DNA from 3 places in the Variovorax sp. RCC_210 genome. Region 3 is predicted to be linked to each of the others. Evidence: riboswitches for the same ligand, from Rfam matches in the RefSeq annotation. Region 3 holds a riboswitch; each other region holds the start of a gene.
What was found. Region 3 has a riboswitch for cobalamin ahead of AB6807_RS03890 (TonB-dependent receptor domain-containing protein). Riboswitches for the same ligand answer to the same signal wherever they lie in the genome.
Positions count from the first base shown of each region.

Region 1: another riboswitch for cobalamin. It lies ahead of AB6807_RS25845 (TonB-dependent receptor); the one in region 3 lies ahead of AB6807_RS03890 (TonB-dependent receptor domain-containing protein).
Region 2: another riboswitch for cobalamin. It lies ahead of AB6807_RS25970 (TonB-dependent receptor); the one in region 3 lies ahead of AB6807_RS03890 (TonB-dependent receptor domain-containing protein).

Region 1 covers NZ_JBFUPJ010000010.1:220,501-226,806, reverse strand. The annotation lists gene AB6807_RS25870 (hypothetical protein) at 489-827, shown strand; gene AB6807_RS25865 (hypothetical protein) at 876-1,106, shown strand; gene AB6807_RS25860 (hypothetical protein) at 1,136-1,768, opposite strand; gene AB6807_RS25855 (VOC family protein) at 1,904-2,296, opposite strand; gene AB6807_RS25850 (APH(3'') family aminoglycoside O-phosphotransferase) at 2,366-3,196, shown strand; cobalamin riboswitch at 3,307-3,608, shown strand; gene AB6807_RS25845 (TonB-dependent receptor) at 3,758-5,890, shown strand; gene AB6807_RS25840 (ABC transporter substrate-binding protein) at 5,923-6,306, shown strand, end outside.
Region 2 covers NZ_JBFUPJ010000010.1:248,540-254,845, forward strand. The annotation lists gene cobW (cobalamin biosynthesis protein CobW) at 1-258, opposite strand, end outside; gene AB6807_RS25955 (energy-coupling factor ABC transporter permease) at 425-1,102, opposite strand; gene AB6807_RS25960 (PepSY domain-containing protein) at 1,149-1,484, opposite strand; gene AB6807_RS25965 (PepSY domain-containing protein) at 1,403-2,692, opposite strand; gene AB6807_RS25970 (TonB-dependent receptor) at 2,715-4,739, opposite strand; cobalamin riboswitch at 5,059-5,340, opposite strand; gene AB6807_RS25975 (hypothetical protein) at 5,378-5,665, opposite strand; gene AB6807_RS25980 (hypothetical protein) at 5,848-6,252, shown strand; gene ybaL (YbaL family putative K(+) efflux transporter) at 6,300-6,306, opposite strand, start outside.
Region 3 covers NZ_JBFUPJ010000001.1:786,420-792,725, reverse strand. The annotation lists gene AB6807_RS03905 (ABC transporter substrate-binding protein) at 1-444, opposite strand, end outside; gene AB6807_RS03900 (bifunctional adenosylcobinamide kinase/adenosylcobinamide-phosphate guanylyltransferase) at 441-1,043, opposite strand; gene AB6807_RS03895 (cobyrinate a,c-diamide synthase) at 1,027-2,496, opposite strand; gene AB6807_RS03890 (TonB-dependent receptor domain-containing protein) at 2,481-4,409, opposite strand; cobalamin riboswitch at 4,495-4,764, opposite strand; gene AB6807_RS03885 (ClcB-like voltage-gated chloride channel protein) at 4,821-6,306, shown strand, end outside.

The DNA of each region.
Region 1 (6,306 bases), on a different contig from region 3:
GCACCTTCCTTGTTTCCCTTGACGGGGTTTTGAGTGGCAGGGGCATTCACTGTAGGCAAGAGCGGGCGTTGTGTGGCCGTCGCACGCATCACGAAGTCGCGATTCACGCCAACAAATGCAGCTTCGGCGCTGCGGCGTGAAGCTCGTTTTGGCCGCGGAAAGGCAAGCGCTTGCCAGGTAGCAATCGGCCATCTTCCAAACCCGAAATTCACCATCCACAAACACCGTCACCGGGCGGCGCGCCGGGCTCTGAAATCGGTCTGCCACGCGCCTGCGATTTGCCACCCAAGATCTGACAAGGGCCAAAAGAAGCCCAGCAGGAGCCTATCGAACGCCCGAACAAAGCCCACCACAGGCGGCGTTGTCCTGCACGCCGCGCCGCGGCTTCGCCCTAGAAGGGAAGCACTGCAGGGCCAGTGCTTCGTGGCGCCACAGGGGCAAGTCAAGGAGTCAGCCGTGAACCCATTTCTTTTCCGCTGGCGGCCGGCATGACCGAGTTGCGGCTTTGCGTCGACTACGTGCTCGCGCATGGCGGAAAACACCTAGTTCGTTCGGCATGGTTGCCCGACTCCCCGCGCACGCGAAGCCTGCTCGACGAGATGGCCGCGAACGCGCAGGCGATGGATGCGCTGGTGCGCTGGTGGATCGAGCGGCGCGAGCCCGAGATGGAGAAGGGCCAGCACGGTGGCAAGGGCGGCAAGCGCCTTGTCGAGGCGCCGCGCGGTGGGCCGAGCCCGTTCGCAAAGCCGTCCAACAAGCCGTCCAGGAAACCATCCAGCAGGCCATCAGCGCCCCTGTGGAATCCCACAAAAGATGTATTGCGCTGAACGGGGCGGCGCGATTTACTTGCGCATCCAAACCCCAGGGGGAAGGCGATGGACAGGTCTACATGGCACAACGCGACCATTACCCTGAAGCTCCCGCGCGACACGGCGCCCGACGAGGCCATCGTCGCGCTGCGGGCCGCCGGCATCCCGGTCGATGAACAGGGTTGCGCGCAAGCCGGCTTCCTCCACATGCGAACCACGCAAGACTACCGCTCGCACGTGTTCCGATGGTTCGCGCACGAAGAATCGGGAATGCTCGCGAGCTTCTCGGCGCGTTAGCTGGCGGGGTGTGTCTGCTGACCCGCCGGTCAGCGCCGCCTCGGGTCCGCGAAGCGCTCCCTCAGCGCTGGCGTGGGCCACGCCTCGCCGGGCGAAGAGCCCAGGCCGGCCAGTGTCCATATCGCATCGGTGTCGTGGCGCTGCAGGTCGCGCATCAGATCGGCGAGCGCCGGGCTGTCTTTCAGGCGGTCGGTTTCGGCCAGTTCGCTGCGCAGGCCGGGCTCGGCATCGGCCACATCGGGCAGGCCCTGGGTGCGCAGCAAGATGTGCTGCGGGTAGCGCTGCGCGACGAACAGCTCGAAGGCTTCATACATCGGCCGGTAGCACTCGCCGATGGCGCTGACCACGCCCTCGCGGCGCGCAGCCAGCCGCTGCATGGCGGTGGCGTTGTCGGTGACCAGGTAGGGGTAGGTGGCGTCGGGGCCGAAGTCGTCCAGGCACTCCTCGCGCTCGATGGCGGCGTCTTCGTCGTCGATGTCGTAGGCGTCGACAAAGCGCGCGTGCCGAATGTCTTCTTCAGTGAACATGGCCCGCCAGAACAGCGGCAAGAAGGCGTTGGCTTCCAGCTCGGCACCGTCGCCGAAAAAGCCCTGCCATTCGTTGTGGCTGCCCTCGGGCATGCGCGGCAGGGCCGAGCTCGACAGGTAGACGGGGTGTGACATGCGCTGCGCTCCGGGGTGGGTGGTCGGTGCGGCCGGTTTGGCCAGCGGGCATCTTAGGAGCGGCGCACGTCAGGCCGGTGTAGGAGGGCGGTGCTTCAGCAACGCCCCGGCCGGCTCAGCCGACCGCCTAGCCATTCAGCCGCCGATGGGCGAGCACAGTTCCACCAGCAAGCCATCGGGGCAACGCACATACGACACGACCTGGCCCCACGGCTTGGTCACGGGCGCTGACAGTTCCACCGCGCCAGCCGCCACGGCACGCGCATGCGCCGCGGCCACGTCGGGCGTGACGAAGCCAAGCTCCATGCCCAGCGGCTGGGCCGAATCGGACGCGGCCACATGGCCCTGCGCAAAGTTCGATTCGGCGAGTTCGTGCGACGCAAAGGCGAGCGCGGTCTCGCCCGTTTCCAGCTCGCCGTAGGTGCCCGACTCGTGAACAAAGCGCGTTGCAAAGCCGAAGGCCCGCTCGAAGAATTGCAGGGACTGGGCGACGTCGGGAACGTAGGCGATGGTGTAGCCGAACTTCATGGGTGTATTGGGGGGCTTTGAAGAGACAGTGGATAGATTGCAGGGGCCGGCGTCACTCTATCCAGCCCCATGCCTCAACAACCCGATGCACCCGTGAACCACAAGCCCTTGCTGCCTTCGTTGCCCCTGGGCGTCACGTGGGTCGCAACGCAGCAGGGCGAGTCTGGCGACTTCATCTACAAGCGCAGCGACGGCCTTGCCTTCGCCAAGGTGGCCGCGGCGCATGGTGCCGAATCGCTGAACGAAGAGCGCCGCCGCACCGAGTGGCTCGCGCCTTTCGGGCTGGGCTGCGCGCAGGTGCTCGACTGGCGCACCGCGCCCGAGGGTGCCTGCCTGGTCACCAGCGCGGTGCCGGGCGTGCCCGCGAGCGCGTTGCCGGGCGCCGACCTGCTGGCGGCATGGCCGTCGATGGCGCAAAGGCTGCAGGCGCTGCATGCGGTGCCGGTCGCGGGTTGCCCTTTTGTGCGCAGCCTTTCCGGCATGTTCGCGCGCGCCGCGGACGTGGTCGCGCGTGGCGCGGTGAACCCCGACTTTCTCGCGCCCGAAGACCGGCACACGCCGCCGCAACAGTTGCTCGACGCGCTGCGCGCACAGCTGCCCGAGCGGCTCGCGCAGGAGGCGCGCGAGCGCGTCGTGTGCCATGGCGACGCGTGCATGCCCAACTTCATGGTCGACCCCGGCACGCTGCGCTGCACGGGCCTCATCGACCTGGGCCGGCTCGGCGTGGCCGACCCATATGTCGACCTGGCCCTGTTCGTGGCGAACGCGCGCGAGAGCTGGGCCGATGCGGCGCAGGCGCAGGCGGCGCGTGCCCGACTGTTCGAGGTGCTGGGCATCGGCGAGCCTGATGACGAGCGGCTCGCGTTCTACCTGGGGCTGGACCCGCTGACCTGGGGCTAGCGGGTGCTAGGTGAGGCTGGATGGGCATGAAAGCCGGTCTGACCTGCGCCTGACCCTCCCTATAATTCCGCCGCTTTGTGCGGTATTTCTTCTTATTGAAGTTTTACTGCGCAAACCAACGGTTCGAAGGTGCCCCCGCCAGCCACATGGCCCCGGGGGTTAAACGGGAAGCAGGTGCCCCGTGTCCGCACGACACGGCCATGCCTGCGCTGCCCCCGCAACGGTAAGCGAATTCTGGAAACCCCTGGGCCCATGCCTTCTCGGCATGGGCAGCCACTGCGCCTTTCGAGGCGTGGGAAGGCAGGGCGTTTTCGCCTCGGTGAGTGCACGGCTGTACGGCTCTAGGCTTTACAGCGTGCATCACCGAGGCAGTTCGCAAGCCCGGATACCGGCCTTCGCAATCGCCTTCGGACGCTGCGGGAGTGCGTTTGTCCGGGTCGGCCCCGTGCCGCGTGCCTTCGTGCGCGCAGGCCCGGGCCGATGTCGTGCCGACGTTTTTCTTCTTGCGGCGTTCCCCTGTGTGATCTGGCTCGCGGGCGTGCGGGCCACAAGGAACAACGCGTGCGCGACAAACTGAGCCCTCCCACTTCCCTCATCGGTGCCAGCCTGCTGCTGGCGCTTTCCGGCGCCAGCGCGCAGGAAGCGAAAACCGCCGATGCATTGCCGACCCTGACCGTCAACGAGAAGAAGACGATCACCACCGCCACCCGGCTCGAAGCCGATCCGCTGCGCATTCCGTTCACCACCTACTCGGTGGACCGCGCGCAGATCGACGCGGTGGGCGCGGTGACGCTGGAAGACACGCTGCGCACCGTGCCGGGCCTGCAGTTCGGCACGCAGGGCAACTACTACACGCGCTTCGAAACGCGCGGCCTGCGCGACACGCAAGACGTGCTGGTGCTGATCGACGGCGTGCCGCTGCGCCAGCTGCAGGGCAATGCCGACATCACGCTCATCGCGCCCGACCTGGTCGACCGCGTGGAGTTCATCAAGGGCCCGGCCTCGGCGCTGTACGGCAAGAACGCGATCGGCGGGGTGGCGCAGTTCTTCATGAAGCCCGAACGCGCGGGCGGCACCGTGACCACCACGCTGGGCAGCTTCGGGCGCACCGACGCCAGCGTGCGCTACCGCTGGGACTTCGAGCGCGGCAACCTGTACATCGGCGCGGCTAACAACGACTACAAGGGCTTCCAGCGCGACGCGGGCCGCGCGCAGGCCGCGGCCGTGCTGGGTGGCGACTTCGCGGTCACCAACAACTGGAGCACGGGCTTCCAGATCTACGACTCGCACGTGCGCGGCGACCGCGGCTCCATCGTGCCGCTGCAGAACGGCAAGCCGATGTTCGGCATCAGCTCGCGCGACAACTACGGCATTCCTGATTCGTACGTGGTGGGCGACTACCAGTCGTTCGCGTGGAAGAACAAGATCGACTTCGGCGGCGGCTGGTCGCTGAACCACCTGAGCAGCTTCTCGCGCTACGACCGCTTCTTTGCCGGCGGCATCACCATCGTGCCGCCGCCCGCTGCGGTGAACAAGGGCTACTCGGAAAGCGACACCTCGGACCGCGGCGTGTTCCACGACGTGGCGCTGACATGGCTCACCGGTGGCAAGCGTTGGAGCAACGAGCTGCAGTTCGGCGTGAACATCGAGCGCGGCTGGCAGAACCTCGACTCGCCCACCTTCACCAACGCACCCACCTACCGCGGCCCGTTCTACAACGTGCCGGTGAGCAACGTGCGCAACGACCCGCGCGGCATTCGCGGCGCCACCACGTACTCGCGCTTCGACCAGGAGGTGCGCAGCTTCTACGTGCAAGACCGTTTCGAGTGGGGCGCCTTCGGCGTCACCGCGGGCCTGCGGCACGACAAGTTCGAGCAGACGCTGGGCCGCTCGGGCACCAGCGTGGTCTCCGCGCAGGAGGGCAGCCGCACCAGCCCGCGCCTGGGCGCCGACTGGGCCTTCGCGCGCAGCGCCGCGGCCACGCACGCGGTGTTCGCGAACTGGAGCGAGGGCTTCCGCCCGCAGGCCGTGGCGCTGAACACGCGCAACAACGTGGTGGTGCCCGACATTCTTCGCCCCGAGCTCACCCGCAGCAAGGAGGTGGGCGTGAAGGGCCGCGCGGGCAGCGATGCCTGGGCCTACCAGGTGAGCCTGTTCGAGGCGGAGAAGGTCGACGGCCAGCGCGCCTACCGCAGCGGGCCCGACTCGTTCGTGTTCAGCAACGCGACCTCGCGCACCAAGGGCATCGAGTCGTCGATGCAGTTCCAGCTTTCGCAGCACTGGAACGGCTACGTGCACTACACGTGGCAGGACGCGCGCCTGAAAGACTTTCAGACCTACACCGACAGCGGCGCGCGCAGCACCAACTTCGGCGGCTACCGCGTGCGCATGTCGGCGCACAACATCGCCGGGGCGGGCGTCACCTGGGCGCAGGGGCCGTGGTCCGTCACGGGCACGGCCAACTACGTGGGCAGCCGCTACCTGCGCGACAACACCGTCAACCCGCAGAAGCTGCCGGGCTACCTGCTGGCCAACGTGGCGGTGAGCTACAAGGCCACGCCGCAGCTCACGCTGCAGGCCGGGGTGAACAACCTGACGAACAAGTACTACATCGGCGACGACCTGTCGGCGCAGGACGCGGGCAACGCCGGCGCGCCGCGCACCTTCTTCGCGCGCGCCCGATACACGTTCTGAGCGGCATGAAGCGGCGAACGGTGCTGGCAGGAATGGCGCTCTTGAACCTTGCTCTGCCTGCGGTCGGCGAGGACCGCTTTTCGGGCGACGGCTTTCCGCGCGAGCTCACCGATGCCGTCGGCCGGCGCGTGCGCATACCGGCGCCGCCGCAGCGCATCGTGGTCGTGTTCCCGAGCAACGTGGAGCTGGCCTGGGCGCTGGGGCTGGAAGACCGCGTGGCCGCCATCGGCGGGCGCGTGCGCTGGCCCGAGTCGGCCAAGGCCAAGCCGAGCATCGGTGGCTCGCTGGGCTATTCGGCCGAGGCGGTGGCCGCCTACCGACCCGACCTGGTGGTGGTGACGCCGTCGCACTACTCGGCGCTGAGCCTGGTGGAGGCGTTCGAGCGGGTGCAGGTGCCGGCCATCGTGCTGGCGCAC
Region 2 (6,306 bases), on a different contig from region 3:
CTGCACGGTGCAGCAGACGCAGCCGTTGGCCAGCTCGTACAGCGCGCCTTCGCGCTCGTTGCCTTCGTCGTCGCAGCCGATGCCGCAGCCGCGGAGAATTTCGCCGTCGATGCCGAGCTCGCCGAACTCGTTGACGATCACCGCGATGCGGCGGCCCTCGGCGTTGCCGAGGATGTGGCGCAGCAGCGTGGTCTTGCCGCTGCCGAGGAAGCCCGTGACGATGGTGACGGGGATCTTGGCGTTGCTTGCTTGTGTCATGGGAGAAGGTCTTTCAGGTGGCTCGGGTCGCGGAGGGTTTCCGCGGCACGGCGATGAATGGCAAGAGCGCCCGCGGCAGTCGCCGGGGGCGCCCTCGAGAAGAGGAACGGTCAGCTTCGAAATGTCAGCTTCGAAATGTCAGCTTCGAAGGGTCAGCTTCGACGGGTCAGACCGCGCTGTACAGCCGGCGCTCGACAAAGACCGAGCCCTGCAGGCGGCGCCAGCCCTTGGCCGCGGCCAGCACGCCCAGGTCGACCAGCGGCTCGACCAGCACGACCGTCATGTAGGCGGCGCCGAAGCTGGCGATCTGGCCCAGGTTTTCGAGCCCCATGCCGCGACCGTACAGCGCCCAGAAGCCGACCCACACCACGATGCCGCCCTGGTAGGCCACCGACAGCTTGAAGGCCTGCTGGTAGCTCAGGTCCACATAGGCCACGTTCTTCGGAATGATGCGGCGCGCCAGCGCGGCGGTGGCGAACAGCGGCACCAGCAAAGTGGTGACGTTCATGCCGAACTGGGGAATGTCCTGCGGCTCGAAGAACAGGCCCTGGATGAGCAGGCCGCCCGCCAGCCCGATGGCCGCGGGCGCCAGCCCGAACACCAGCAGCAGCGTGGTGCCCAGGATCAGGTGCACCTCCGACACGCCCACCGGGTGGTGCGGCAGCACCTCGAAGAAGCAGAACACCAGCGCCACGGCAATGGCCGAGCGCAGCGCCAGGCCGGCAAGGCCCTCTTTCACGGCGGTGTCGAAGGCCACCTTGCCCGTGTAGGCAAGTGCTGCGGCCGCCGTGGCGTAGCTGAGAAAAATCTTGGTTCCGTCGACGAGACCGGGTTCGATGTGCATCACGCACCTCCTGTAATGCACCGCAGTGCGAAAGTTGATTGTTCGTTCATGGGCTGGCTTGCGCAAGCCCCTTCGAGGCGGCGGCCGGCCCGGGCTTGCGCCGCAGCCGGCGCCAGCCGATCACCACGCCGCTGGCCGAGGCCACCGTGCCGACGATGGACAGCAGCCACACCACCAGGTCCCAGGCCGGCCGGTGCTGGATGAGCCAGGGAAAGTCCAGGCTGTGCGCCGCGTTGAAGAGCCAGCGGCGCAGGCGCGAATTGGCGTCGTTGCTGCCCGCGACCTGACCGCTGGCGGGGTCTATGTAGACCCAGCTGCGCGCCGGGTCGTCGACTCCACGCGCCACACGGGCAGCACGCGCTCGCGGTGGTGGCCGTACCAGTGGAAGTCTTCCCGGGTCTGCAGCACGGCCAGCGTCACGGGGGCGCCGGGCCGCAGGCGCGCGGCGGCACGCCGTATTTCTTCCTTGCCGAACGACGCGGGCGCACCTGTGGCGGCATCAACGACGCGCACGCGCGCCCTGGCGTCGCGCAGCTGCAGCAGCGGCCTGCCGTCGAACCACAGCAGCACGGCCTCGCGCGCGGCGGCGTCGCCCTCTTCCGTCGGCAACACGGCCGGCGGCCACGCCAACGCCGGCGTGCCGGCCCCGGTGTAGCGCGCCATGGCCGCCGCGTCGAGCGGCCCGCGCTGGAACCAGCCATTGGGGTTCATCGACAGCCAGCCGCTGATGATCCAGGTGAGCACGAAGAAGCCGCCGACCAGACCGGCGATGTGGTGCCAGGCCATCCAGCCCGAATAAGGCGTGACCGCGCCATTGCGAAACCGCCGCCGCAGGCGCACCCGCAGGATGCCGATGACGATGCCCGTGACCGCCGACACGATGCACGCCGCCGACAGCCACACCACCACCTCGTGCCACAGCGGCGGGTCGGCGCGCAGCGGCGTGAAGTAGATCCAGTGCGGCACCGAGCCCAGCCAGTTCCAGAAGCGCTCCGAGCGCGTGGTGTCGCGCACCACCTCGCCATTGCGCTGCGACACGTACAGCTCGGTGCCGGCCGCGTCGTTCAGCGCGATGCGGTGCAGCGGGCGCAGCGGGTTCAGGCCCTGCGGCACGGTCCACTGGTCGCGCTCCAGCGTCTCGGCCCAGTGCACGTTCGCGTCGTCCGGGTGGCCGGAGAAGGCGCGCGCGATGGCCTCGGCCTGCGCGGCATCGACCGGGCCGGGCACCTGGCCGTCGCGCGCCGACACCGTGTGCCGCCCGCCGCGCGCATCGACGATGCGCCACACCGGCCCCGCGTCGCTGCCGGCCTGCATCTCCAGCCCGATGCGACGCGGCTGCAGGGCGCGCACGTCCTCCGGCAGCACCTGCAGCGCGGCCATGGGCGACACCTGCGCCTGCTCGAAGCGCAAGGGCGCGAGCCCGGCCAGTCGCTCTTCGTCGGTGAGGTTCGGGTAGCCCACGTACATCATCACCACGCCCGAGACGAACCACATGACGAACAGCAGGCAGCCGCCGATGCCCAGCCACCGGTGCGTCCAGTAGAGCCAGTGCCGGATGCGCGGCCAGGCGCGGCGCCAGATGGATGTCATGCGGAAGTCATTCGGTCGTCGCTCAGAAGTTGACCAGCGCCGACAGCTCGAACGAACGCGGCCGGCCCAGCAGCCACTGGTTGCCGCTGTTGGAGAACGACACCGGGTACTTGCGGTCGGCCAGGTTGTAGGCGCGCAGCGCCAGCTTGAGCGACGGGTTGGCCTGCCAGCTCACCGAGGCGTCGGCCACGGTGTACGAGCCGATCTTGCGCGTGTTGGCCGTATCGACCTGGCGCGGGCCCACGTAGCGCACGCCGAAAGCGGCCTCCCACTGCGGGCGAAAGCGCCAGCCGAGCCACAGGTTGGCCGCCTCTTCGGGCACGCCCATGGGCGTGTTGCCCGCGCGCGAGACCAGCCTGCCGTTCACCACCTCGTTGAAGTCGTCGTAGCGCGCGCGCAGCTTGGCCACGTTGGCTTCCAGTTTCAGCGTGGGCGTGAGCGCCAGGTCGAGCGTGGCCTCGATGCCTTCGGACGACTGCTGGCCGACCTGCTGCGTCTTGCTCGGGTCGTTCGCGTCGCGCGACAGCAGCTTGTTCTTCTCGATGCGGTAGGCCGCCACCGTCCAGGCGCCGCGGCTGTCGGCCAGCTGGCGCTTGTAGCCGACCTCCACCTGCCTGCCCGTGCTGAGCTCGAAGGGCACCTGCGTGGCCGAAGTGCTGATGAGCGAGGTCAGCGGATCGGCCGCGCGCGCCACCTGGGCGTAGAACGACTGCGTGGCATCGGGCGCGTACACCACGCCGAGGCGGCCGGTGGCGTACTCGAAGGTCTTGCCCAGGCTGTTGGCGGCGTTCTGCAGGTCGGCGCGCGCGACCTTGGCGTGGTCCCAGCGCAGGCTGCCCACCACCGACCACTGCTCGTTGAAGGCCAGCTTGTCTTCGGTGAAGAAGGCGTAGGTGTCGGTCTTGGTCTTGTAGCGCGGCAGGTAGGCCACGGGCGACGCGTAATAGCCGGGGTTGAAGGTGAACGGGTCCACCACCGAGCGGCCGCCGAAGGGCGTGTCGCTGGTGTTCAGGAAGTCGATGCGGTTCACGTCGAAGCCCGCCAGCACCTGGTTGGCCAGGCCGAACAGCCGGTGCTTCACGGTCACGTCGGTGCGGTTGCCGACCTGCTCCTGGTCGTGGCCGATTTCGAGGTAGTCGCCGCGCGTCACGCGGCGCGTGGTGGCGTTGAAGGTGTAGGTCTCGCTGTTGCGCCAGTGGCGCTTGCTCTCCAGGCGGTAGAGGTGGTTGCGCACCGTCACGGCGTCGTTGGGCGTCCATTGCGCGTCGAGCCGGGTCCACTTGTCGCGGTACTTGATCTCGGCGTCGTCGAGGTTGTAGTTCTGGCGCAGCGTCTGGCTGCTCAGGCGCCCGTCGATCAGCGGCACGCCGTAGTAGCGCTGCGGCGTCTGCCGGCCTTCGTCGTGCGACAGCGTGAACTGCAGCTGCGGCGACACGTCGAGCCGCACGGCCGCGCCCACGGCCAGGCTCTCGGCCTCGCCGCGCTGCATGAAGCCGTCGGTGGCGCGGTGGCTGATGTCGAAGCGGTACGAGAGCTTGTCGTTGATGGCCCCGCCGCTGCCGAAGGCAACCTGGCGCGTGGCGTCGGAGCCCAGCGTGACGAGCGCCTCGTTCTGGATGGGGCCGCGCGTGGGCTTCTTTGGCACCACGTTGATGGCGCCACCGATGGCGCCTTCGCCGTACATCACCGAGGCCGCGCCGCGCAGCACCTCGATGCGGTCGACCGACCAGGTGTCGAAGGGAAAGGTGACGGTGCCCGCGCCCGCGTACAGGCGCGTGCCGTCGAACAGCTGCATGACCGAGCCGTGGCCCGTGAAGCCGCGCGCGGCCATGGCGGTGCCGCCGTTGCCCGGCGCGGGCGAACCGGTGATGCCGGTGGCGCGGGTGGCCGCGTCGACCACCGACACGTCGCCGCGCGCGCGGATGGTGTCGCCCGTCAGCACCTCGATGCTGGCCGGCGTTTCCAGCGGCGTGAGGCCGAGCCGGCTGCCGGTGGCCGTGGGCTCGTCGATGGCCAGCGGCGCGTGGCGGTCGGCCTCGACGCGCACCGGGTTCAGGCTTTGGGCGCCGGTTGCTTCCGTTTGCGCAAAAGACGCGCCGGGAGCGAAAGCCAGACCCAGGCCCAGCCCCAATGAAATGCCTGAAATGTGCAAAAGGCGGGAAGGGCGCGAAAGGCGCGCCCGATGAAGCTGCGCACCCCTTCCCGCGCGATGCCGCGCCTGTGTCGTCCGACCCATGTGAGCTCTCCTCCGGCCTGCGTCCCCGCAGGCTCCCGACCGATGAAGGACGCAGCAGGGGAAAGGCGAAAGGGCTGCCACGGTGCGCGCGAGCGCCAAGCGGCGGGCCCGGACACGCACTCCCGCTGCGTCCGAAGGCGGTTGCGAAGGCCGGTATCCGGGCTTGCGGAGCGTCGTGGCGTGCCGAGTGGAAGCACACCGCGACCGAAACCCTCGCCTTCCCACGCCGAAGCGCAGTGACTGCCGAGCCCTCGATGAAGGGGCGCGTGCGTGAGGGTTTCCAGATCCGCTGACCGTTGCGGGGGCAGCGCAGGCATTGCCGCGTCATCGACGACGCGGCGCACCTGCTTCCCGTTTAACCCCTGGAGCCATGCGACATGGCGGGAGGGGCACCTTCGAACCGTGGTCTGGTGCGGTTAAGAAAAATTAACACACCAAAACCGGCGGAATTATAGGGAGCCGGGCTTTCCTTCGGGCCCGAACAGGCGCCGCATGACCGCCACGCCGGCCACCAGCGCGTTGGAGTAGCTGGTGTAGGGCTCGAGCGCGGCTTCGAGCGGAAGGTAGACGTGGGCGGGGGCGCCGGCTGTGCCCGCTGTGCCCGGTGTACCCGGCGTGCCAGGAATGGACGGGGCACCTGGCGCGGAGCCATCGTCCACCGCCTCCATCAGCACCCAATAGAACTCCCCCGCCTCCAGCTCATGGACGGTGAGCGCGATGTTTCTGGGGTTGGGCATGGGCGTGAAGGTGGGCTGCTGTACGTTGAATGGCTGGAGGACAGGTGCGGTTGACAGCTTCCGGGCTTCTCCTACAGAGCGGGCCCGTGGCGCGGCCTAAGGTTTTACACAGGGGGTGCCTGCGGTGACTGTGCGGTGACTGCGGCGGCTCCTCTCTCGCAAAAACCAACCCAGGAGGCAGCATGAAACCCTTCAGCCTTGACCCGAGCATGCGGGCGACCATCGGCGGCGCGTTCTACCCGACCGGCTATTCGATGGTGATGTTCCCCAAGCCCGAAGACGCCACCCGCGTCGGCCAGCAGCTGATCGATGGCGGCGTGAGCCGCGACGACATCTTCCTGCTGCCGCCGCAGGCCGTGCTCTCGCAGATTTCGCCGACGGTCGAACAGGCCGACGACCCGCTGCCCTCCGCCGGCACCGAAGGCGCCACCGTGCGCGCCTACACCAAGCTGGCGCGCGAAGGCCATGCCGCGCTTCTGGTGAAGACCGACGACAGCGACGCCGCCGAGCGGCTGATGGTGGCGGTGCGCACCGTGCCGTACGCCATTGCGCAGCGCTACCGGGCGCTGGTCATCGAAGACCTCTGAGGCCCTGGAGATCGAAGAGCGGCGCGGCGCCTGGGTCAACGCGAGGCTCAGGCC
Region 3 (6,306 bases):
CGCGTCGTGCGTGCCCAGCACCTGGTCGAGCTTGTCGAGCACGCGCCGCACGTCGGCATGGTTCTTCGGCTCGAGCACCAGCACCTTCACGCCCAGCGCCTCCAGCCGCTGCGTGACGCGCGACGACTTGGCCAGCAGCACCGCGTCGGGCTTCAGCGCGACGATGGCCTCCACGTTGGGGTCGAGCCCGCCGCCGACCTGCGGCAGCGCCTTCACCTGCTCGGGAGAATTCGAATAGCGGTCGATGCCCACCAGCCGGTTGCAGGCGCCCAGCGCGCACACCGATTCGGTGAGCGACGGCAGCAGCGTGACGATGCGTTGCGGCGGCTGCGGCAGGCTGACGGTCACGCCGCGCTCGTCGACCACGTCGAGCGCATGCGCGGCCAGGGCGAACAGTGCCAGGCCCAGGGCGGCCAGCGTCGTGCGTGTCTTCTTCATGCTCATGTCGGTGCGGCGGGCGCTTTCAAGGTCAGGGGCAGGCCTGCGGCCATCAGCGTCACGCGGTCGCACACGGCGGCCACTTCCTGGTTGAGGCGGCCGAGCGCGTCGACGAAGGCGCGCGTTTCGCGGCCCAGCGGGATCACGCCCAGCCCGATTTCGTTGCCCACCAGCACCACCGGGCCGCGCGCCTCGCGCAACGCCACCAGCAGCATCGCGATGTGCGCCGCGGGCGTGCGCGTGGCGGGCCGCGCAGCCTGGCTGGGCATGGGCATCATCAGGTTGGTGAGCCACAGCGTGAGGCAGTCGACCACCACCAGCGTCTCGGCCGTGCTCTGGGTGATGATGGCGCGCGCAAGCTCGATGGGCTCCTCGATGGTGCGCATGCCCGGCAGGCGCTCGGCGCGGTCGGCCTGGTGGCGCACGATGCGCTCGAGCATCTCGTCGTCGTAGGCCTGGGCTGTGGCGATCATCACGGCGCGGTGGCGCGGCGCGGCGGCGAGCCAGTCGAGCGCGCGCTGCTCACCGCGGCGCGACTTGCCGCTCTTCTGGCCGCCCAGGATGAACTCGTGCGTGGCGGTCTTCGGCTTATTCGACAGAGGCATGGCGCTCCAACTCGATGGGCATGGCGCTGAACAGGCGCGCAGTCGCTTCCGGGCTGGACGCGAACCACGCATGAAAGTAGCTGGCGCGCACGGGCCCGTGCACGTACAGCGCCTCGCCGCCGCGTGCGCCCACGGCCTGGGTCAGGCCGGGCCGCGCGGTGTGGGCGACGGGCGCCAGCGGCGTGTCGCACAGCGAATAGTGGAAGGTGTGGCCGCGCAATGTGTGCGCGCCCAGCGTGAGCTGCTGCGGGCCGAGGCCGGCGAGCCGCTTCTGCATGGTGACCTTGCCGGGCAGCAGGCCCCACATGCGGTGCGCACGCGCGCCATTCGGGGTGCCATCAGGGGTGCCATTCGGGGTGCCATCTTGCGTGGCAAGCTCGTCGAACAGCGCCATCATGCCGCCGCACTCGGCCCACACCGGCTTGCCAGCCGCGGCATGCGCGGCGAGCGCCTCGCGCAGCGGTGCGCAGGCCGACAGCGCCTCGGCGTGCAGCTCGGGATAGCCGCCGGGCAGCCACACGGCATCGCAGGCGGGCAAGCCGTCGCCCGCGAGCGGAGAAAAAAACGACAGCCGCGCCCCCAGCGACGCCAGCACGTCGAGGTTGGCGGGGTAGATGAAGGAGAAGGCCGCATCGCGCGCAATGGCGATGGTGCGGCCGGCGAGCAAGGGCGGCACGGCGTGCGCCTCTTCAGTCTCGTGCGCAGTTTCGGGCTCGGGCGCCCCGAAGCTCGCCTGCGGAAGCTGCGATGTCTGCAGCCGGCCGAGCGGCGTGTCGGCCAGCACGTCGGCCACGGCATCGAGCCGCGCCATCGCATCGCCGAGCTCGGTCGCCAGCACCAGCCCCAGGTGGCGCTCTGGCAGCGTGAAGCCCGCGTCGCGCGGCAACGCACCCATCCATTGCGCGGGCTCGCGCAGCGCGTCTTTCAGCATGCCCGCATGCCGCTCGCTGGCGACACGGTTGGCCAGCACGCCGGCCCACGGCAGGCCGGGGCGAAAGTTCTGCAGGCCGTAGGCCAGCGCGCCGAAGGTGCCGGCCATGGCGTGCGCGTCGATCACGGCCAGCACCGGCAGGCCGAAGCGCTCGGCCAGGTCGGCCGCGCTGGGCGTGCCGTCGAACAGGCCCATCACGCCCTCGACGATCAGCAGGTCGCACTCGGCCGCGGCGGCGCGCAGGCGCGCGCGGCAGTCGGCCTCGCCGGTCATCCAGAGGTCCAGCGAATGCACCGGCGCGCCGGTGGCCAGCGCCAGCCAGTGCGGGTCCAGGAAATCGGGCCCGCACTTGAAGGCCCGCACGCGGCGGCCCTGGCGGGCGTGCAGCCGCGCGAGCGCGGCGGCAACGGTGGTCTTGCCCTGCCCCGAGGCAGGGGCGGCCACCAGCACCGCGGCGCAGGTGAGCGCCGCGGCACCGGAGATGCCGTGGGTTTGCGAAGCTTGGTTTACTGAGGCGTCCACTTGAGGCCGACGTACGCGGTGCGGCCTGCATTGGCGTACAGCCGCGCGTACTGGTAGTCCTTGTTGCCCACATTGTCGACGCGCGCCACCAGGTTCAGGTCGCGGGTGATCTTGGTGCTGGCCGACAGGTTCAGCAGCGTGTAGCCGCCCAGCTTCACGGTGTTGGCCGTGTCGTCGTAGCGCTGGCTCGACGCCTGCACCTCGGCGCCCAGCGTCCAGCCCGCCACGCGCCAGTCGGCGCCCACGGTGCCGTGGCGCTTGGCGCGGCGCGCGAGCAGGTTGCCGGTGGACACGTCCTTCGGGTCCTGGATGTCGAACGAAGCGCGCAGCGTGACGTCGCCCAGGCGCTGGCTGGCCGACAGCGTGGCGCCCTGCAGCGTGGCGCGGCTCACGTTGGTGTAGCAGCCGAACGCCGAGGCGCAGCCCTTGGCGGTGCCCACGAAGTTGATCAGGTCGCGCACGCGGTTGCGGTACACCACGATGCCGGCGGTGGTGTCGGCCTGGGCGTAGTTCAGGCCCAGCTCCACGTTCTGGCTGCGTTCGGGGCGCAGCGTGCCCACGCCGTATTCGCTGAAGCGCTGGTACAGCGTCGGTACGCGAAACGCCGTGCCGGCCGAGGCGCTGAAGCGCAGCGCCGGGGTGATGGCGTAGCCGTACGCGGCGCTGCCGGTGGTCTTGCCGCCGAACTCGCTGTCCTTGTCGTGGCGCGCATGCAGCTGCAGCGAATGCGGGCCCTGCACGAAGCCGTAGCCCAGCGACAAAGCGTCCTGCGCGCGGTCGCGCGAGAGCAGCTTCGACGAGGTGGTGGGCGCGTTTTCGAGCGCGTCTTCGCGGCGCTCGAAGGTGGCCGTCACCAGGTGCGGGCCGAAGCGGAACTCGTTCTGGAACAGGTAGCCGCGCAGGTTGGTCTGCGTGCGGTAGAACGACGGCTGCGTCTTGTAGACCGACTGCGAGTCGGTCACCTGCACGCGGGTGCTGTAGATCTCGTTCCACTTCGACGACCAGGTCAGCCCGGCGGTGCGCAGCGTGTTGTTGGAGATGTCGTTGGCGAACAGGATGGGGAGCCTGGTCCGGTACGACACGCTGGCGTCGTAGCCCGCGCTGATGTCGCTTGCGAGCAGCGTGGCGTCCAGGCGCTGGTCGGGCGTGAGCTGGAAGCCCAGCTTCAGGTTGCCCGAGGTGCTGTGGTAGCCGTCGCGGTCGGGGCTGGTGAAGCCGTCCTTGCTGACGGTGCGCTTGTCCACGGGCTGCACGTTGAAGCCCTTGCTCTCTTCGTGCTCGACGCCGAACGAGTAGTCGAGCAGGCCCGACTTGCCGCTCACGCCGCCTTCGATCTTGCGCAGCCCCTTGCTGCCGAAGCCGATGCCCGCGTAGGGGCGCACGCCCTCTTCGCCGCGCTTGGTGAACAGCTGGATCACGCCGCCGATGGCGTCCGAGCCGTACACGGCGGCGGCCGGGCCGCGCAGCACTTCGATGCGGTCGATCTGCGACAGCGGAATGCCTTCCCAGCCGGCGCCGCCGGTGGATTGCGAGTCGATGCGCACGCCGTCGAGGTACACGGCGGTGAAGCGCGTTTCCGCACCACGGATGAACAGGCTGGTGGTGTTGCCCACGCCGCCGTTGCGCGTGATCTCGATGCCGGGCACGCGCGCGAGCACGTCGGCAACGCCGGTGGCGCCGCTGCGCTCGATGGTCTGGCGGTCGATGACCGACACGTCGCCCACCAGTTCGGACAGCGCCTGCGGCGTGCGGTTGGCCGTGACCACCGTTTCGCTCAGGGCCGCGGCCTCCTGGGCATGGGCCGGGCCGCCGAAGGCGGAAGCCAGCGCCACCACCATCGGCAAAGGCAGGCAGGCGAAGCGAACACGGCGCGCGGGTGCGCGGCCGCTGGAAAAGCAAGCGTGGGAAATCATTGAATGGACCGAACGAACGTCTATACCCCTCGCCGGCCTCCCGCCAGCGCCATGGGCACCATGGTCGCCTCATGCGTGTTGCGCATGCGGCGGCCGCCTTGTTGGCCGGTATCCGGGCTGGCAGAGCACCCCTCGCCGCCTTCCCAGGCACCTGTTTCAGGGCGCCCAGTGGCTTGGATGGAAGGGGGTGGCGCCTTGCGGCGCCGTCTGCTTGACCGTTGCGGGGGCAGCGCAGGTGGCTTCGGCCATGTTCCGACCTGCGTGAACGCGAAGGTCGGGCGGGCTTTGACTCCTGCTTCCCGTTGAACTGCGCCGTGCGAACCACGCCGCGAGCACCAACGGGCGGCATTTTAGGCCCTGCGGACTCGTCTTTAAGTCGAAAGTTGCGCCCCGCCGCTAACATCGGCCGCCATGATGCGGCCTGCCTCGGTGTTCCTGAATCTTCGTTCGGCGTTGCAGCGCCTCTTTGGTGTTTCCGGCTGGCAATCGATGCTGCTGTGGTCGATCGTGGCGGGGCTGCTCGGCACGCTGGCCACCGAGCTCTTTCGCGCGGCGCTCTACCACTTCGAGCACTTGCTGCTCGGCCCCGGCGAAGGGCTGGTGGCCATGGCCAGGCACCTGCCGTGGTGGGCGCGCGTGGCCTGCCCCACGCTCGGCGGGCTGGTGGCGGGCCTGCTGCTGGTGGCGGCACGGCGCGTGGCGGTGCGCAGCGCCACCTCCGACTACATGGAAGCCATCGTGCTCGGCGACGGGCGCATTCCGGTGGCGCAGACGCTGGTGCGCAGCGCCTCGTCGCTGGTGAGCATCGGCACGGGCGGCTCCATCGGGCGCGAAGGCTCGATGGTGCAGCTCGCCGCGCTGGCCGCGTCGCTGCTGGGGCGGGTGTTCCGCTTTCCTGCCGAGCGGCTGCGGCTGCTGGTGGCCTGCGGCGCGGCGGCGGGGCTCACCGCCGCCTACAACGCGCCCATCGCGGGTGCCTTCTTCGTCGCGGAAATCGTGCTGGGCTCCATCGCGATGGAAAGCGTGGGGCCGATCATCATCGCCTCGGTGGTCGCCAACGTCGCGATGCGCGCGCTGCCCGGCTACCAGCCGCCGTATGCAATGCCGGCCTTTCCTGAAACGCACGGCACCGAGGTCGTGCTGTTCTGCGTGCTCGGGGTGCTGCTCGGGTTCGCGGCCATCGGCTTCCTGCGCGCGCTGCAGGGCAGCCGCGCGCTGTTCTCGCGGCTGCCGCTGGCGCTGCCGTGGCGGCTGGCGCTGGGCGGGCTGCTGATGGGCGCCATCTCCGTGCCCATGCCCGAGGTGTGGGGCAACGGCTACAGCATCGTCAACGGCGTGCTGCACACGCCGTGGCCGTGGACGCTCATTGCGCTGGTGCTGGTCGCGAAGCTCGCCGCCACGCTGGCCACGGCCGGTTCGGGCGCGGTGGGCGGCGTGTTCACGCCGGCGCTGTTCTTCGGCTGCATGGTGGGCGCGCTTTTCGGCCAGGGGGTGCAGGCGCTGTGGCCGGCCGCCACGTCGGCACCGTTCGCCTACGCCATCGTCGGCATGGGCGCGTTCCTGGCGGGCGCCACGCAGGCACCTCTGATGGCGATATTGATGATCTTCGAGATGACGCTGAGCTACCAGGTCATGCTGCCGCTGATGGCGGCCAGCGTCATCGCGTACTTCGTGGCGCGCTCGGCCGACGCGGGGTCGATGTACGAGATCACGCTGCGGCGCAACGAGCAGCGCGACACGCAACTGCGCCTGCGCGGCCTGCACATGCGCGACCTGGCGCAACCGGCCGAAACGGTGGTCGGGCCCGAGGCCGACCGCGAGGCGATGAGCAAGCTCTTCCTGCAGCACCCGGTGAAGTACCTGTACGTGGTCGATGCCGGCAACCGCTACCTCGGCG